DNA from 2 places in the Streptomyces sp. NPDC059897 genome. Region 1 is predicted to be linked to the other one. Evidence: riboswitches for the same ligand, from Rfam matches in the RefSeq annotation. Region 1 holds a riboswitch; the other holds the start of a gene.
What was found. Region 1 has a riboswitch for cyclic di-AMP ahead of ACFV9W_RS23850 (C40 family peptidase). Riboswitches for the same ligand answer to the same signal wherever they lie in the genome.
Positions count from the first base shown of each region.

Region 2: another riboswitch for cyclic di-AMP. It lies ahead of ACFV9W_RS31315 (M23 family metallopeptidase); the one in region 1 lies ahead of ACFV9W_RS23850 (C40 family peptidase).

Region 1 is NZ_JBHWKQ010000022.1:96,066-103,509, forward strand. Features, by position in the region: gene ACFV9W_RS23815 (adenosylmethionine--8-amino-7-oxononanoate transaminase) at 1-583, opposite strand, end outside; gene bioB (biotin synthase BioB) at 576-1,718, opposite strand; gene ACFV9W_RS23825 (8-amino-7-oxononanoate synthase) at 1,888-3,057, shown strand; gene ACFV9W_RS23830 (DUF397 domain-containing protein) at 3,041-3,250, opposite strand; gene ACFV9W_RS23835 (helix-turn-helix domain-containing protein) at 3,301-4,152, opposite strand; gene ACFV9W_RS23840 (ATP-binding protein) at 4,437-4,874, shown strand; gene ACFV9W_RS23845 (DUF6328 family protein) at 4,858-5,331, opposite strand; gene ACFV9W_RS23850 (C40 family peptidase) at 5,380-5,853, opposite strand; cyclic di-AMP (ydaO/yuaA leader) riboswitch at 5,857-6,068, opposite strand; gene ACFV9W_RS23855 (hypothetical protein) at 6,412-6,720, opposite strand; gene ACFV9W_RS23860 (ATP-dependent Clp protease proteolytic subunit) at 6,728-7,363, opposite strand.
Region 2 is NZ_JBHWKQ010000039.1:47,935-55,378, reverse strand. Features, by position in the region: gene lhgO (L-2-hydroxyglutarate oxidase) at 1-485, shown strand, start outside; gene trmB (tRNA (guanosine(46)-N7)-methyltransferase TrmB) at 528-1,295, shown strand; gene ACFV9W_RS31325 (PrsW family intramembrane metalloprotease) at 1,369-2,703, shown strand; gene ACFV9W_RS31320 (aldo/keto reductase) at 2,740-3,696, opposite strand; gene ACFV9W_RS31315 (M23 family metallopeptidase) at 3,840-4,892, opposite strand; cyclic di-AMP (ydaO/yuaA leader) riboswitch at 4,904-5,039, opposite strand; gene ACFV9W_RS31310 (PP2C family protein-serine/threonine phosphatase) at 5,305-6,423, opposite strand; tRNA gene ACFV9W_RS31305 (tRNA-Met) at 6,609-6,682, opposite strand; gene ACFV9W_RS31300 (alginate lyase family protein) at 6,745-7,444, opposite strand, start outside.

The DNA of each region.
Region 1 (7,444 bases):
CGTACGACTCGTCGTACGCGTCGAAGCCGCTCGGCGGCTCGGGCACGAAGATCTGCTCCTGCAGCACACCGGCCCACAGCCCGTGCATCCCGCCCTCCGGGTCGCACACGGACATCGGCTGCCAGGTGTCACCGTGGTAGCCACCGCGCCACGTCAGCATCCGCCGCTTCTCGGGCCTGCCGAGCGAGCGCCAGTACTGCAGACACATCTTCAGGGCGACCTCGACCGACACGGACCCCGAGTCGGCGAGGAAGACGTGCTCCAGGCCCTCCGGTGACATGTCGACAAGGCGCTCCACGAGCCGGACCGCCGGCTCGTGCGTCAGGCCGCCGAACATCACATGGCTCATCCGCCCCAACTGGCCGCGCGCCGCCTCGTCGAGCACCGGGTGCCCGTAGCCGTGGATCGCCGACCACCACGACGACATGCCGTCCACCAGCTCGCCGTGCCCGGCGACCCGCAGCCGCACCCCGGCCGCCGACTCGACGACCAGGGGAGCTTGTGTGCCGGGCATCGGGCCGTACGGGTGCCAGACGTGGCGACGGTCCAGGTCGAGCAGTTCGGCCACGTTCAGCTCAGGCATTGGGCGCCAGATCCGTCCCCGCGCCCCGGCGGCGTACGGCGACGAGGTCGGTGCGAGCCCCTTCGGTCTCGGTGGTGGCCTCGCCTTCGGTCTCCGGTGCCGGCGCACACGTCGAACCGCAGCCACCCACGGCCCGGTGCTCGGGCAGTGTCACCTGTTCCGTGCCCTCCACCTCGAACCCGGCGTCCGCGATCATGTCCAGGTCGGTCTTCCCGGCCTGGCCCTCGCTGGTCAAGTAGTCGCCCAGGAAGATGGAGTTGGCGATGTGCAGGGCGAGCGGCTGCATCGAGCGCAGGTGCACCTCGCGGCCACCCGCGATCCGCACCTCCACGTCCGGGCACACGAACCGCACCATGGCCAGGATCCGCAGACACCGCTGCGGCGTCAGGTTCCACTCCTTGGCCAGCGGAGTCCCCTCGAACGGGATCAGGAAGTTCACCGGCACCGAGTCCGGGTCGAGTTCGCGCAGCCCGTAGACGACGTCGACCAGGTCCTCGTCGCGCTCGCCCATGCCCGCGATCAGGCCGGAGCAGGCGGAGAGCCCGGCGTCATGGGCCTTCCTCACGGTGTCGACGCGGTCCGCGTAGGTGTGCGTCGTGGTGATGTCGCCGTACGTCGCCTCCGAGGTGTTCAGGTTGTGGTTGTACGCGTCCGCCCCCGCGCCGCGCAGCCGCTCCGCCTGGCCCTCGTCGAGCAGGCCGAGGCAGGCGCACACCTCCACGCCCTCGTTCTCCGACTTGATCGCGTCGATGGTCTTCGCGACCCGGTCCACGTCCTTGTCCGTCGGCCCGCGCCCGCTCGCCACCAGACACACCCGCTTGGCGCCGCCCGCGACCCCGGCGGCCGCCGCCTTCGAGGCCTCGTCGGGCTTCAGCCACGTGTACTTGAGGATCTCCGCCTTCGAACCCAGGCGCTGCGAGCAGTACGAGCAGTCCTCCGGGCACAGGCCCGACTTGAGGTTCACCAGATAGTTGAGTTTCACCCGCCGCCCGAACCAATGGCGGCGCACCTTGCCGGCCGCGGCCACCACATCGAGCAGTTCGTCGTCCGACGTCGCGAGTACCGCGAGCGCCTCTTCACGGCTCGGCAGTTCGCGCCGAAGCCCCTTGTCCACCAGCGTGTTCAGCAGGTCCATGGGCCCTGATCCTTACCTATCCCGTGCTCTCGGGGAAAGGAGACTCTCTACAAAGGACGGCGTACGGCGTGTGGGTATTGCCACACCCTGCCCAAGTGGCGCGGGCGCTAGTGTCTGTGCATTACCTACAAAGCACCGCTCACCCGTTGCCGGACTCGCAGAGGGACACATGGCCACGCCCCACACACCCGCGTTCGGCTGGATCGGCGCACAGCGGCGCGCCCGCGAGGCCGCGGGACTCGTCCGCACCCTGCGCCCGCGCCCCGCGGACAGCCCGGTGCTCGACCTCGCGAGCAATGACTATCTGGGCCTCGCTCGGCACCCCGAGGTCGTCGAGGGCGCGGCCGCCGCCGCGCGCCGGTGGGGCGGCGGGGCCACCGGGTCCCGCCTGGTGACGGGCAGCACCGAACTGCACGCCCGCCTGGAGCGGGAACTCGCCGAGTTCTGCGGTTTCGAGGCCGCCCTGGTGTTCTCCTCGGGGTACGCGGCGAACCTCGCCGCCGTCACCGCGCTCGCCCCGCACGGCTCACTGATCGTGTCCGACGCGGGCAACCACGCCTCGCTGATCGACGGGTGCCGGCTCGCCCGCGGTGCCACTCAAGTGGCTCCGCACGCGGACCCGGAAGCCGTCCGCAAGGCACTCGGCACGCATGAGGGGCCGAGCGTCGTCGTCACCGACTCGGTGTTCTCGGTGGACGGCGACCGTGCGCCCCTCGCCGAACTGGCAGGGGCGGCAAGGGAGTTCGGTGCGGGCCTGATCGTCGACGACGCGCACGGGCTCGGTGTGGTGGGTCCCGGCGGGCGCGGCGTCCCGCACGAGGCGGGTCTCGCGGGCGCCGCCGACACCGTCGTCAGTGTCACCCTGTCCAAGTCGCTCGGCAGCCAGGGCGGCGCGGTCCTCGGCCCGGCCCACGTCATCGACCATCTCGTGAACGCGGCCCGCACCTTCATCTTCGACACGGGTCTCGCCCCGGCCGCGTGCGGCTCGGCCCTCGCGGCGCTGCGACTGCTGCGCCGCGAGCCCGAACGCGCCGCGCGCGCCCGGCACGTGGCGTCGTCCATGCATCAACTGCTCAGTGAAGAAGGGCTGTTGGCTGTGCGCCCCGACGCCGCGGTCGTCTCCGTGCGCGCCCCCTCGCCCGACGCGGCCGTCCGCTGGGCGGCCGACTGTCGGGACGCGGGACTCTCGGTGGGGTGCTTCCGGCCGCCCTCCGTGCCCGACGGCATCGCGCGGCTGCGACTGACCGCCCGCGCCGACCTCACGGCGACCGAGGTCGCCGAGGCCGTCCGGGTGATCAGCCGCACTGCCCCCAACGGGGCCGCTACCGCAGGGAGTTGACGAAACTCCGCCAGGACCGGGACGTGAACAGGAGCGCGGGCCCCGCCGTGTGCTTGGAGTCGCGGACGGCCAGCAGGCCGGTCGTCCCGCTCGTCCTCAACGGGGCTGTCTCCACGCAGTTGTTGGCGCCCGTGCTGCGGCTGCTGCGCCGCCATCGGACTCCGCTCAGCGACGTACTGCAGGCAATGGTCATGGTGCCTCCTCACGCGGTGCCGGCGCACGACGAGGTGTCGGCGTCCTCGTTTACCCGGCAATCTTTGCGATGAATTCCAGCGAATCCTCGGGTGACCTGGCATGGAGCAGAAGAGCGTCAAAGGCGTCCGTGTACGCCTTGAGGTCTTCTTTCCGTTCGAGGTAGAGGCTACTCGTCAAATGGTCGAGAACAACCACATCCAGATCAGATGTGTTCGGAAAAGAGAACACAACGAAAGGCCCTGTCAGGCCGATATGACCACCGGACGCGAACGGAAGCACCTGGATCCGGACATGCGGCATCGCCGCCGCCTCGGCCAGATGTGTCAACTGCCGCCGCAGCACACCGTTCCCGCCCACCTCCCTGCGCAGCACCGCCTCGTCGAGCACCGCGGTGAGCCGCAGCGGAGGATCGGCGCGCAGCACGTCCTGGCGTGCGAGCCGCACCTCCACCAGCGCGTCGATGTGCCGGTCCGGCGCCCCGTTCAGCACGGAACGTGTCACCGCGTGCGCGTACTCGGGTGTCTGCAGAAGCCCTGGTACGACGCTCGTCTCCAGAGTCCTGATGCGGCACGCCTGGGACTCGAGACTGATGAAATCGCGGTAGGCGGGCGGCAGCAGACCGCGGTACGCGTGCCACCAGTGGTGCCCGCCCGCCTCGTCCCCGCCGGCCAGCGCGACCAGCAGCTCCCGGATCCCGGGATCGCGGGCCTCGAAGGCGTCGAGCAGCCGCAGCACGTCCGAAGGCTTCACGCCACTGCGCCCTGTCTCGATCCTGCTCACCTTCGACTGGTGCCAGCCGACGAGCCGGGCCGCCTCCCCGCTCGTGAGGCCGGCCTGGACGCGCAGCGTCCGCAATTCGGCACCGAGCTTGCGGCGGCGTACCGCGGGACCGTATTTCATGGAGGACTCCTCGGGCTCCTCGCGCCACCCGGCCGGGCTCCCTCCCGGCCCGCACGGGACGCGTGTCTGAGCCGACGGTAGAGGACGGAGCGTGTCCCGGCCCAAATACGGTCCACCGGCGCAGAGTTCACCGCATCGAGCGACAGATATATGCATATCTTGGGGGATCGGCACCACAGTGGGACGTCCAAGTGGCAATCTGGCGCGAAGCAGTTGCCGGGGCCCGCGCGCGAGCGATCCGCGAGGCCGGACGAGCCACCTCGGCGGGAAAGGGACACGTCGCCATGGCAGACCATCAGGAAGCATCCGTCACCCTGCCGAGCGATCCCGCCTCGGTCTCGTCCGCCCGCAGGTACGTCGCGTCGGTTCTCGCGGAGTGGGGCATGGCGTCCGGCACCGACGCGGCGGACACCGTCCGCCTGATCGTGTCCGAACTCGCGACGAACGCGGTGCAGCACACCCTCGGGCAGTCCCCGACGTTCACCGTCGACATGGAGCTGGAGCGCGACGAGCAGCTGCGCATCGGCGTCACCGACAGCCATCCCCGCTACCCCAAGCGGCTGCCGGCCGCGGTCCAGCAGGACAACGGGCGGGGGATGGTCATCATCCGCTGTCTCACCGCGGAGTGCGGCGGCACCCTGACGGTGCGGCCGACCCCGGAGGGCGGCAAGACGGTGTGGATCACACTGCCCTGGGTGGCCTCGGTCAGTCGTCCCGCTTGAGGACCGCCCGCCGCATCAGCCACGGCAGCAGCCCCCACAGCCCGGCACAGATGCAGAACGCCCCGACGCCCGCGGCGATCCCGCCGGCCCTGCCGACGGTCACATCGACCACGAGCAGCACGGACCCGGTGAGCGCCAGCACGAGCGCCGCCATCCCGTACGCGGCGAGCCGTGAGGACACCCGTACGATCCGCCGCTTCGCGCCCATCTGGAACAGCACCCGGTGCACCGCGGCCGGCGCCGTGAACAGCGCGGCCGCGATGACCGTGAGAAGCAGCGTCGTCACGTACGTGGTCCGTTGGACCGTGTCGAGCGACGGGAACCGGGGAGTGAAGGCGAGCGTCAGCAAGAACGCGAACAGGAACTGCACACCGGTCTGGGTGACCCGGAGCTCCTGAAGGAGCTCACCGAAGTTCCGATCGGCGCGTTCCAGCGGCGTTTCGTTGCGCTCATTCATCCCTTACGAGTATCCGCTCGCGGCACGCTCAAGCGCGAGCGCGGCGCCTCACCGCACCCGGCCGTACAGCACGCTGTTCGTCCAGATCCGCTCCAGACGGACCACGGAACCGGTCTTCGGGGAGTGCCAGATGCGGCCCTTGCCGGCGTAGATGCCGACGTGGTAAATGCTCCGGCCGGAGCGGAAGAACACCAGGTCACCACGTGAGCGATGGGACCTGGAGATGTGCTTGGTCCGGTTGTACTGCTGGGCCGCGGTGCGCGGCAGCTTCTTGCCGGCCCGCTTGAACGAGTAGAGCGTGAGCCCCGAGCAGTCGAACCGGTGCGGCCCGGCGGCGCCCCACTTGTAGGGCGCACCCTTCTTGGACGCGGCGACCTGCAGTGCCTTGACCGATGCCGTCGCCGCCGATGCCTCGGATGCGGCGCCCGGGACCATGAGCCCCCCGCCGGCGACGGCGAGGGAGAGGGCGGAAGCGGTACCCGCCCGGGTCAGCAGCGACGGAACACGATTCAGCGCAGTCATGCGCAACCCTTCGTCAACCGCCTGTGAAGGATGACCTGTCGGGTTCGGGTGGCGAAGTTGCCCGGCCGCGTACCGCGGCTTCACCCCAAGGACCGTCCGGCGCGGCCTCTGACGAGGTGCGGCGGGGGCCCGTCGTGCTCGGGTCCTCCACTCCTGCCGATGCACTCCTGTCGACCTGGCATCCGCACGCTGGCAGGACTCGGCGTCCGTGCGGACCGCCCCGCCGCGGTGGCGGGGGCTTGTCGTCGCAACGGATCTTCACGCACGGCCGAGGCGAAAACCGTGGTGAACCGGCGGTAAGTGAGGCTCGTCACGCTTGACCCGTTCGGGTGGACGGTGCGGCTTTCGCCCCTGCCCGCCGAGGCCCGACGAGGCCCGTACCAGCGGCGGAAGGCCATATTCCGGCGGCCGCCTACGACGCGTACGCAACTTTGCCGGGCTCATTTGCGTACCGGAGGCTGGGCCGTCCGGGGTACCCCGTCTGGGTCGTTTGGGTCGCGGTCCGGCGGCTCGGATGTCCGGTGAACGCTCTGCGGCTCCGGTTGACTCGAACCGACTTCAACCGACCGGTTCTGAAGGAAGCGTGACCCGATTGGTTCGCCGCTCCCCGTCCAGGACGCGCAGCGCCCGCGCCAGCGTGCTCGCGTGCATGCGGCTCTCGCCCCTCTGGTGCATCAGGTTCAGCGCGTCCCGCAGTTCGACGGCCCTGCTCGCCAGCGCCTGCGCCGCGCGCAGGCCGCTGTAGGTGTCGTCGCCCCGGGCCGGGTTGATCCGCGCGACGAGATCGACGACCTCCAGATAGCGGTCCACGAGTTCGCACTCGGCGCGGGTCAGCGCGGGCAGCGGCGGGAGTTCGGGCGGATACATCGGCCGATCACCTCGCGCCGGGGGAGCGCAGGGTGGCGGTCCGGTTCTCCACGACGTGGTCCACCAGGCCGTACTCCAGGGCCTGTTCGGCCGTCAGCACGGTGTCCCGCTCGATGTCCGCGCCCACCTGTTCCTTGGTGCGTCCGCTGTGCCGGGCGAGCAGCTCCTCCAACTGGTCGCGCATGCGCGTGAGTTCACTCGCGTAGATCTCGAGGTCGCTCGGCTGGCCCTGGGCCGGCTCGGGCAGCGAGGGCTGGTCGATCACCACGCGCGCGCCGGGCAGCGTCATCCGCTTGCCCGGTGTCCCCGCCGCGAGCAGCACCGCGGCCACGGACGAGCACTGCCCCAGACAGGTCGTCGCGACGTCGCAGCCGACGAACCGCATCGTGTCGTAGAGCGCGGTCATCGCGCTGAACGAGCCGCCCGGGGAGTTGATGTACAGGGAGATGTCCCGGTCGGGGTCCAGGTACTCGAGGTGCATGAACTGCGCCATCACATCGTTCGCCGAGACGTCGTCGACCGGCGTCCCGAGGAAGACGATGCGCTCTTCCAGAAGCTTCGAATAGGGGTCGAGGGTGCGGCTGCCCGAACTGGTGCGCTCGGTGAACTCGGGCAGGACGTAGCGGCCGGACGGACGGGGCATGGGGGCCTCCTCAAGGCGCTGCTTCAGGTCTGGCTGCGGTGCGCGCTTCTCTAAAAATGTACAGGACGTACATGACGTACG
Region 2 (7,444 bases), on a different contig from region 1:
TGCGCGGGCTCGTCTACCCGGTGCCGGACCCGGCGTTCCCGTTCCTCGGCGTGCATCTGACGCGGGGGATCGACGGCGGCGTCCATGTGGGTCCCAACGCGGTGCCGGCGCTCGCGCGCGAGGGCTACGACTGGGGGACCGTCCGCCCCCGCGAGGTGGGCGGGACGCTGGCCTGGCCCGGGGCGTGGCGGATGGCGCGCAGCCACTGGCGGTACGGGGCGGGTGAAGTGCACCGGTCCCTGTCGAAGTCGGCGTTCACGAAGGCGGTGCGCAGGCTCGTGCCGGCGGTCACCGCGCAGGACATGGTGCCGGTGGCGGCGGGGGTGCGGGCGCAGGCGGTGCTGCGGGACGGGACGCTTGTGGACGACTTCCTGATCCGGGAGGGGGCGCGGGCGGTCCACGTGTTGAACGCGCCGTCGCCCGCGGCGACGGCGTCGCTGCCGATCGGGCGGGAGATCGCGCGGCGGGTCCTGGCGTTGTTGTGAGGCCGCACCGGCGTTCGGGTTGCCCGTAAAATCGGTCCCACTGTGTCTGAGTCGTCTGAAACCCCCGCGCCCACCGCCCGCCCCAACGAGCCGCGGTTCCCCGACGGGCCCCGGCCCGACCCCGCGCAGTCGCACTACGAGCACCGCATCCGCAGCTTTCAGCCGCGCCGCGGCCGGGTCACCGACGCGCAGGCCGACGCCCTGCAGCGGCTGTGGCCCAAGTGGGGCCTGGACATCGACGGACAGCGGGGGCTCGACCTCGCGGAGCTGTTCCCCGGCGTCGAGCGCGTCGTCCTGGAGATCGGCTTCGGCATGGGCGAGGCCACGGCGCAGATGGCACAGGACGATCCGACGACCGGCATCCTCGCGGTCGACGTGCACACGCCGGGACAGGGCAATCTGCTGAACCTGGCGGAGCGCGCGGGCACCGACAACGTTCGGGTGGCGAACGGCGACGCGATCGTGCTGCTGCGCGACATGCTCCCGGACGACAGCCTCGACGGGCTGCGCGTCTACTTCCCCGACCCCTGGCCCAAGAAGCGCCACAACAAGCGGCGGCTGATCCAGGCCGAATTCCTGTCCCTTGTGGCAGGACCGCTCAAGCCGGGCGCGCTCGTGCACTGCGCGACCGACTGGGAGGACTACGCGGAGCAGATGCTCGAGGTCCTCACCGCGCACCCCGACTACGAGAACACGATCGAGGACGGCGGCTACGCGCCCCGCCCCGCGTTCCGCCCGCTGACCCGCTTCGAGGGCAAGGGCCTGGACAAGAGCCACGTGGTGCACGACCTGCTGTTCCGGCGCCGGTAGTTCCACGGGCGGGTGCGGGCCGGATCTCCGCGGCCCCGTCGCGGCGCGGCGCATCCCTCGTTAGGGTCAATTGGTGGCCTCGTATCCCGTCTATCCGCACCGGCAGGACGACGTCCTCGGCGCACACCCGAGCGGCGCGGTCCCGCACGGTGCGGTTCCGCATCCCCGCTGGTGGGAGCGGAAGGGAGTGCGGGTCACCGCACTGGCGACGCTGCTCGCGGTCTCCGGGGTGGTGATCCTCGCCCTCGTCCGCGAGCAGACCGGCACGGAGGGCTTCTTGGTCGGGCTCGGCCTCGCCGTGCTGCCCGTCCCCCTCCTCATATCCGCGTTCCGCTGGCTGGACCGCGTACGGCCGGGCCCCTGGCGGAACCTGATCTTCTCCTTCGCGTGGGGCGCGTGCGCGGCGGCGCTGATAGCGATCGTCGCCAACAGCTTCGCGACCCGCTGGATAGAGACCGCGACCGCCGACCCCTCCAGCGCCGACACCCTCGGCGCCACCGTCATCGCCCCGATCGTCGAGGAGACCGCGAAGGCGGCGGCCGTGCTGCTCGTCTTCCTGTTCCGCAGACGCGACTTCACCGGAATCGTCGACGGCGTCGTGATCGCCGGGGTCACCGCGACCGGCTTCGCGTTCACCGAGAACATCCTCTATCTCGGCAACGCCTTCGGCACCGACCAGCTCTCCGGCACGGGCCCCGGCCTGACCTCCGTCACCGCCGCCACCTTCTTCGTGCGCGTCGTGATGTCCCCGTTCGCGCACCCGCTGTTCACGGTCCTCACCGGCATCGGCTTCGGCATCGCCGCCGCTATGGCGCCGGGCCGCGGCCGACTGCGCCGGATGCTGCTCCCGCTCGCCGGACTGTTCGCCGCGATGGGCATGCACGCGTTCTGGAACGGCTCGTCCTCGTTCGGCGAGTACGGCTTCTTCACGGTGTACGCCGCGTTCATGGTGCCGGTGTTCGGCGTCCTCACCTGGCTCGCGGTGTACGTGCGCCAGCGCGAGCTGCGCACCGTGCGCCAGGAACTGCCCGCCTACGTCGCCGCGGGCTGGCTCGCCCCGCCGGAGCCGTTCGCGCTCGGCTCGCTCAAGGCGCGGCGCCTGGCCCGCGACTTCGCCACGCACTACGGCGGCCGGACGGCGGCCACGGCGGTCGTCGAGTACGAGGACTACGCGACGTCCCTCGCACTGCTGCGCCACCGCGGCCGCCGCGGCAAGGCCGGCGCGGACTTCGTCGTACGGGAGCGGGAGCTGCTCGAGGCGCTGTGGGTGCGGCGCCACTACGCGCGCCCGGCGCTCGCGTACGGCTCCCAGATCGCGGCGCCGATGTGGCTGCCCCCGGTGTACGCGGGCCCGCTGGCACAGGGCCCCGCGTACCCCACGTACAACTACAACCCCTACCGGTACTGACGCCGGCCCTGCCGAGGGCTCACTGCTGCCGAGGGCTCACGCGGAAGCCACCGTCAGCCGGTCGAGGTCCGCCTGCGTCAGCCGCAGGTCCGCCACCGCGAGCAGCGCCGGGAGCTGTTCGACGGTCCGCGCGGACGCGATCGGCGCCGTCACCGTGGGCTGCGCGGCGAGCCAGGCGAGGGCGACCGTGGCGATCTCCGCGTCGTGGGCCTGCGCGATCTCGTCGAGGGCGGTCAGGACCCGCTGCCCCCGCTCGGTCTCCAGGTGCTTGCCCGCACCGGCGGCCCGCGCGCTGTCGACGGCGACGCCCGGCCGGTACTTGCCGGTCAGGAAGCCGGAGGCGAGCGCGTAGTACGGCACGGAGCCGAGGCCCGCGCGGGCGGCGACGTCCTGGAGTTCGCCCTCGTACGTGTCGCGCGAGACGAGGTTGTAGTGCGGCTGGAGCGCGACGTAGCGGGCGAGGCCCTCGCGGTCGGAGAAGTCGAGGGATTCCTTCAGGCGCTCGGCGGAGATGTTCGACGCGGCGATGTGCCGCACCTTGCCCGCCTTCACCAGCTCGTCGAGGGCGCCGATGATCTCCTCGACCGGCACCTCGGGCTTGTCGTAGTGCGTGTAGTACAGGTCGATGTGGTCGGTGCCCAGGCGCTTCAGGGAGGCGTCGGCCGCGGCCTTGATGTTGGCGGCGGACAGGCCCTGGTACTCGGGGTGCTGGCTGCCCTTGGTGGCGATGACGACGTCGTCGCGGCGCCCGCGCGAGGCCAGCCACGTGCCGATGACGGTCTCCGACTCACCGCCCTTGTTGCCGTCCACCCAGGCCGAGTACACATCGGCGGTGTCGATGAAGTTGCCGCCCGCGGCGACGTACGCGTCGAGCACCTCGAAGGACGTGGCCTCGTCGGCGGTCCAGCCGAACACGTTGCCGCCCAGGGAGAGCGGGAAGACCTCGAGGTCGGAGGTGCCGAGCTTGCGCAGCGTGGAAGAGGAGGAAGTCATGCTCTGCCTCAACACCCGTACGGAATACGGTATTCCGGGCGCACCCCGGAAGTTGCCCCAAGAATGGGCAAACCGGCAGCCCTGACGTCGGGGGGTCAGCGCCAGGACCGCCGGGGTTCACGGGTTCACGGACTCATGGGTCCTCAGAGAGAGAGGCCCTTGTCGCGCAGCCACGACCCGGGGTCGACGCCGGTGGACTGCCCGTCGGGGTGGACCTCCAGGTGGAGGTGCGGCCCGGTGACATTGCCCGTGGCGCCCACGCGGCCGATGACGTCGCCGGTGGTGACCTTCTGGCCCGCGCTGACATTGAGCGAGGACTGGTGGCAGAACCACAGCTCGGTGCCGTCGTCGAGCGTGAGCACCGTGCGGTAGCCGTACGCGCCCGCCCAGCCGGCCTCCGTGACCGTGCCGGAGTGGATGGCGCGGATCGGGGTACCGGTGGAGGCGGCGAAGTCGAGGCCCGTGTGGTAGCCGGAGGACCACATGGAGCCGGGCTGGCCGAAGGTGCCGGAGAGCGTGTACGAGGCGACCGGGAGCTTGAAGGCGGCGGCCAGCTTGCGCAGGCGCTCCTCCTCCGCCTTGCGGCGGGCCTCCGCCTCGGCCTTCTTCTTCGCGGCGATCTCCTTGGCCTTCGCCGCGTCCTGCTTGGCGGCGGCCTCTTCGGCGGCCTGCTGCGCGGCGGCCTCCTCGGCGGCCTGCTTCGCGGAGGCGTCGGCGGCGTCCTGCTGCGTCTCGGCCTGCTGCATGATGCGGGCCCGCAGTGCCTCGCCCGCGCCGGTCTGTCCGTCGGCGGCCTCGGCCTGGGTGATTCCGGCGCCGCTCAGCGGGGAGGCCGTGGCGCCGGAGTCGGAACCGGAGTCCGAGCCGTCGGATATCAGCGAGCCCACGCCCGGCAGCGACTTGGCCTCGGGCAGCGAGTCCTTGACCGCGGAGAGGTCGGGCATGGAGATGTGGACCGGCGGCTTGCCGCCCTGTGCGGTGGCGATGCCGCCCGCACCGACGGCGGCGACCACGCCGACGCCGAGAACAGTGGAGCTGCGCGCGAATCCGCCGCGGCGGCGGGCTACGCGATGCCTGCCGCGGACGGGAGCGAGGGACTCCTCGGTGGGATTCCACTCTTCCCAGGTCTCCTGCTCGACGCCGGAGGTGTCTTCGGGGCCGTAGAAGAAGTCGGGGGCAGGCCGGTTCGACGCCACGGGGGCGCTCTCCTTTCCTTCCTTCTCGCCTACCGGGTTAGCTGACGGGTTCGGAGCAGGAAGGTCTCCTACGGACACCAAAGGTGTCCGATTCACCCCAAGTTGGTGGTTCCCCGGCTCCCTTGCGGGATTAGGCGTGTGCGCACGGAGCCATCTCTTGTGACGGCTGGGACGACCGCGCTGCGTTATCGAACGTTAATAGACAGCAGACAGTAATTCCAAGCGCTTCCCACTGATCGTTCACGACTCTGGCCAGGACTTTTCAGGACACTAGCGGGCGGAACGGGGCGAGTTGACGTCACACCGTCCCCACATTCAACGGACTCAATCCTCTGACGGTACGTCAATTGTTATGCGGAGCGACGCCGTTCGACTACGGTCGGCTACCTCGAGTAACAAACGATCAAGGACCTCAGGTCCGCCGCACGGCGAGCAGCGCCATGTCGTCGGTCGTCCCGTTGCCGGTGTGCGCGCGCACCTCCGCGGCGAGGGCCGCGAGGAGTTCCTCGGGCCCCGGGAAGAGGCGTCCCGACAGCCGGGCCGCCGGATCGTAGAAGCGGCCGTTCGCGTCGCGCGCCTCGGAGAGCCCGTCGGTGTAGAGCAGCAGCGTGGCCGCGGACGGGAACGCCGCCTCGACGGCCCGGTCGGGCCAGCTGCCCAGTTCGCTCATGCCGAGCGGCAGCGCCGCCTGGCACGGGTCGAGCGCGCGTACGGTGCCGTCGCCGAGCAGCAGGAGCGGGGCGGGGTGACCGCGGTTCAGGACCCGCACGAGGTCGACGCCGTGCGGGATCTCGGCGAGCACCGCGGTGGTGAAGCCCTCGAAGTCGTCGATGCCGCTGCGCCGGGTGCCCTCGCGGGCCAGGGCCCGCTCCAGGCGCTGGGCGACCGCCTCCAGGGAGCCCTCCTGCTCGGCGGCCTCCCGGAACGCCCCGATGACGACGGCGACCGCCGCGACCGCGCCGAGCCCCTTGCCGCGCACGTCACCGACGATGATCCGGATGCCGTGCGGGGTGTCCTGGACCGCGTACAGGTCGCCGCCGATGAACGCGTCGGCCTGCGCCGCCTCGTAGCGCGCCGCGATGGCGAGACCGCCGAGCCGCCGGGCCGGCTCCGGCAGCACCGCCAACTGGGCGGCCTGGGCGATCTCACGGGCGGAGGCCAGCTGCTCGTAGCTGCGGTAGACGATCCGGTTGAGCAGGCAGGCCAGCAGGCAGACGGTGGCCACGGTGACGATCTCGGTGACGAACACGGAGTCGAGGTTCTCCGTGAAGCGCAGGTGCACCGCGACGATCGCTCCGATCGACACCACGCCGACCAGGGCCGTCGCGCCGAGCGAGAAGAACGGGGCGGCCACCAGCGGAGCCGCGCTGAACAAGGGGGCACCGGGGAAGCCGCTGGGGGTGACGTACTCGTAGACCGCGCCGCCGATGACGAGCAGCAGGGGCAGCAGCCGAAGGAAGAGGCGAGTGCTCGCGGTGTCGGAGCCGTGCCTCCTCCGTCTCCAGCCGGTGCCTCCTGTTCGCTGCCCCACCACTCGTCTCCTGCCGTTCCCTGCCAGCTTCCGGCGTCTCACCAAGAGTTCCCGCACGGGGACGCGGAGGCGAGCAGGGGTGGGCCGTACGGGTGGGGAACGTGACGTGCGCAACACGGGCGAGCATGCGGAAAACAAACGAACAGGGCCCGGAATCTCATGAGATTCCGGGCCCTGTTCTTCAGTAGCGGGGACAGGATTTGAACCTGCGACCTCTGGGTTATGAGCCCAGCGAGCTACCGAGCTGCTCCACCCCGCGCCGTTGTGTTCACAACTCTACGCCATCAGGGGGAGTGAACGCGAATCGCTTCGCGTGACCGCTCACGCGGCGGCGTGCGTCAGCGTCTCCCACGCCACGAACAGGTCGTCCGTCCCCTCGGGACGCTGCTTCTCGGTGAGCCTCTCGGTGTGCGGGAGGTCCATCTTCAGCCGCCCCTGTAGGTGCTGGAGCCCCACCTCCGTGTCGGGCCCCATGTCCCGCTGCACCTTCCCGCCGCACAGCCAGGACGGGGCCTTGGCGCCCAGCTGGTACTTGGAGTGCAGCTCCAGCGCCGCGGCGAGCCGGTCCTTCACCTCCCCGTACAGGTCGACGCCCTGGTGCCAGGCGGTCTCGGCCATGTGGGAGGTGGCGGCGAGCGAGTAGCTGGCGTGCTTGAAGTTGCGGCAGGTCTCCTGGGCGAGCCCATCCTTGAAGGTCTTCTGCCCGAACCAGTACGTCCGCAGTTCCTTCGGGGTGTCGATGCCGCTGCCCTTCGGCTTCACCGGCAGCTTCCCGTCGGAGGACAGGTAGAAGTACGCGGGGACACGGTCCCTGAAGTGCCCGACGGCCTGGTCGAAGGCGCTCTGGTCGTTCAGGTAGACGGCCATGCTCATCGTCGCGTCGGCCATCACCAGGTCCCAGTTGCCGTTGAAGTCCGCGGAGCCGCCGCGCACTTCCGGCAGGTAGGCCTCGCGCAGCATCCGCTGGAACTTCAGCTCCTGCCCGTCCGGCCAGTCCTTGTACGTGTACTGCATCAGCTCG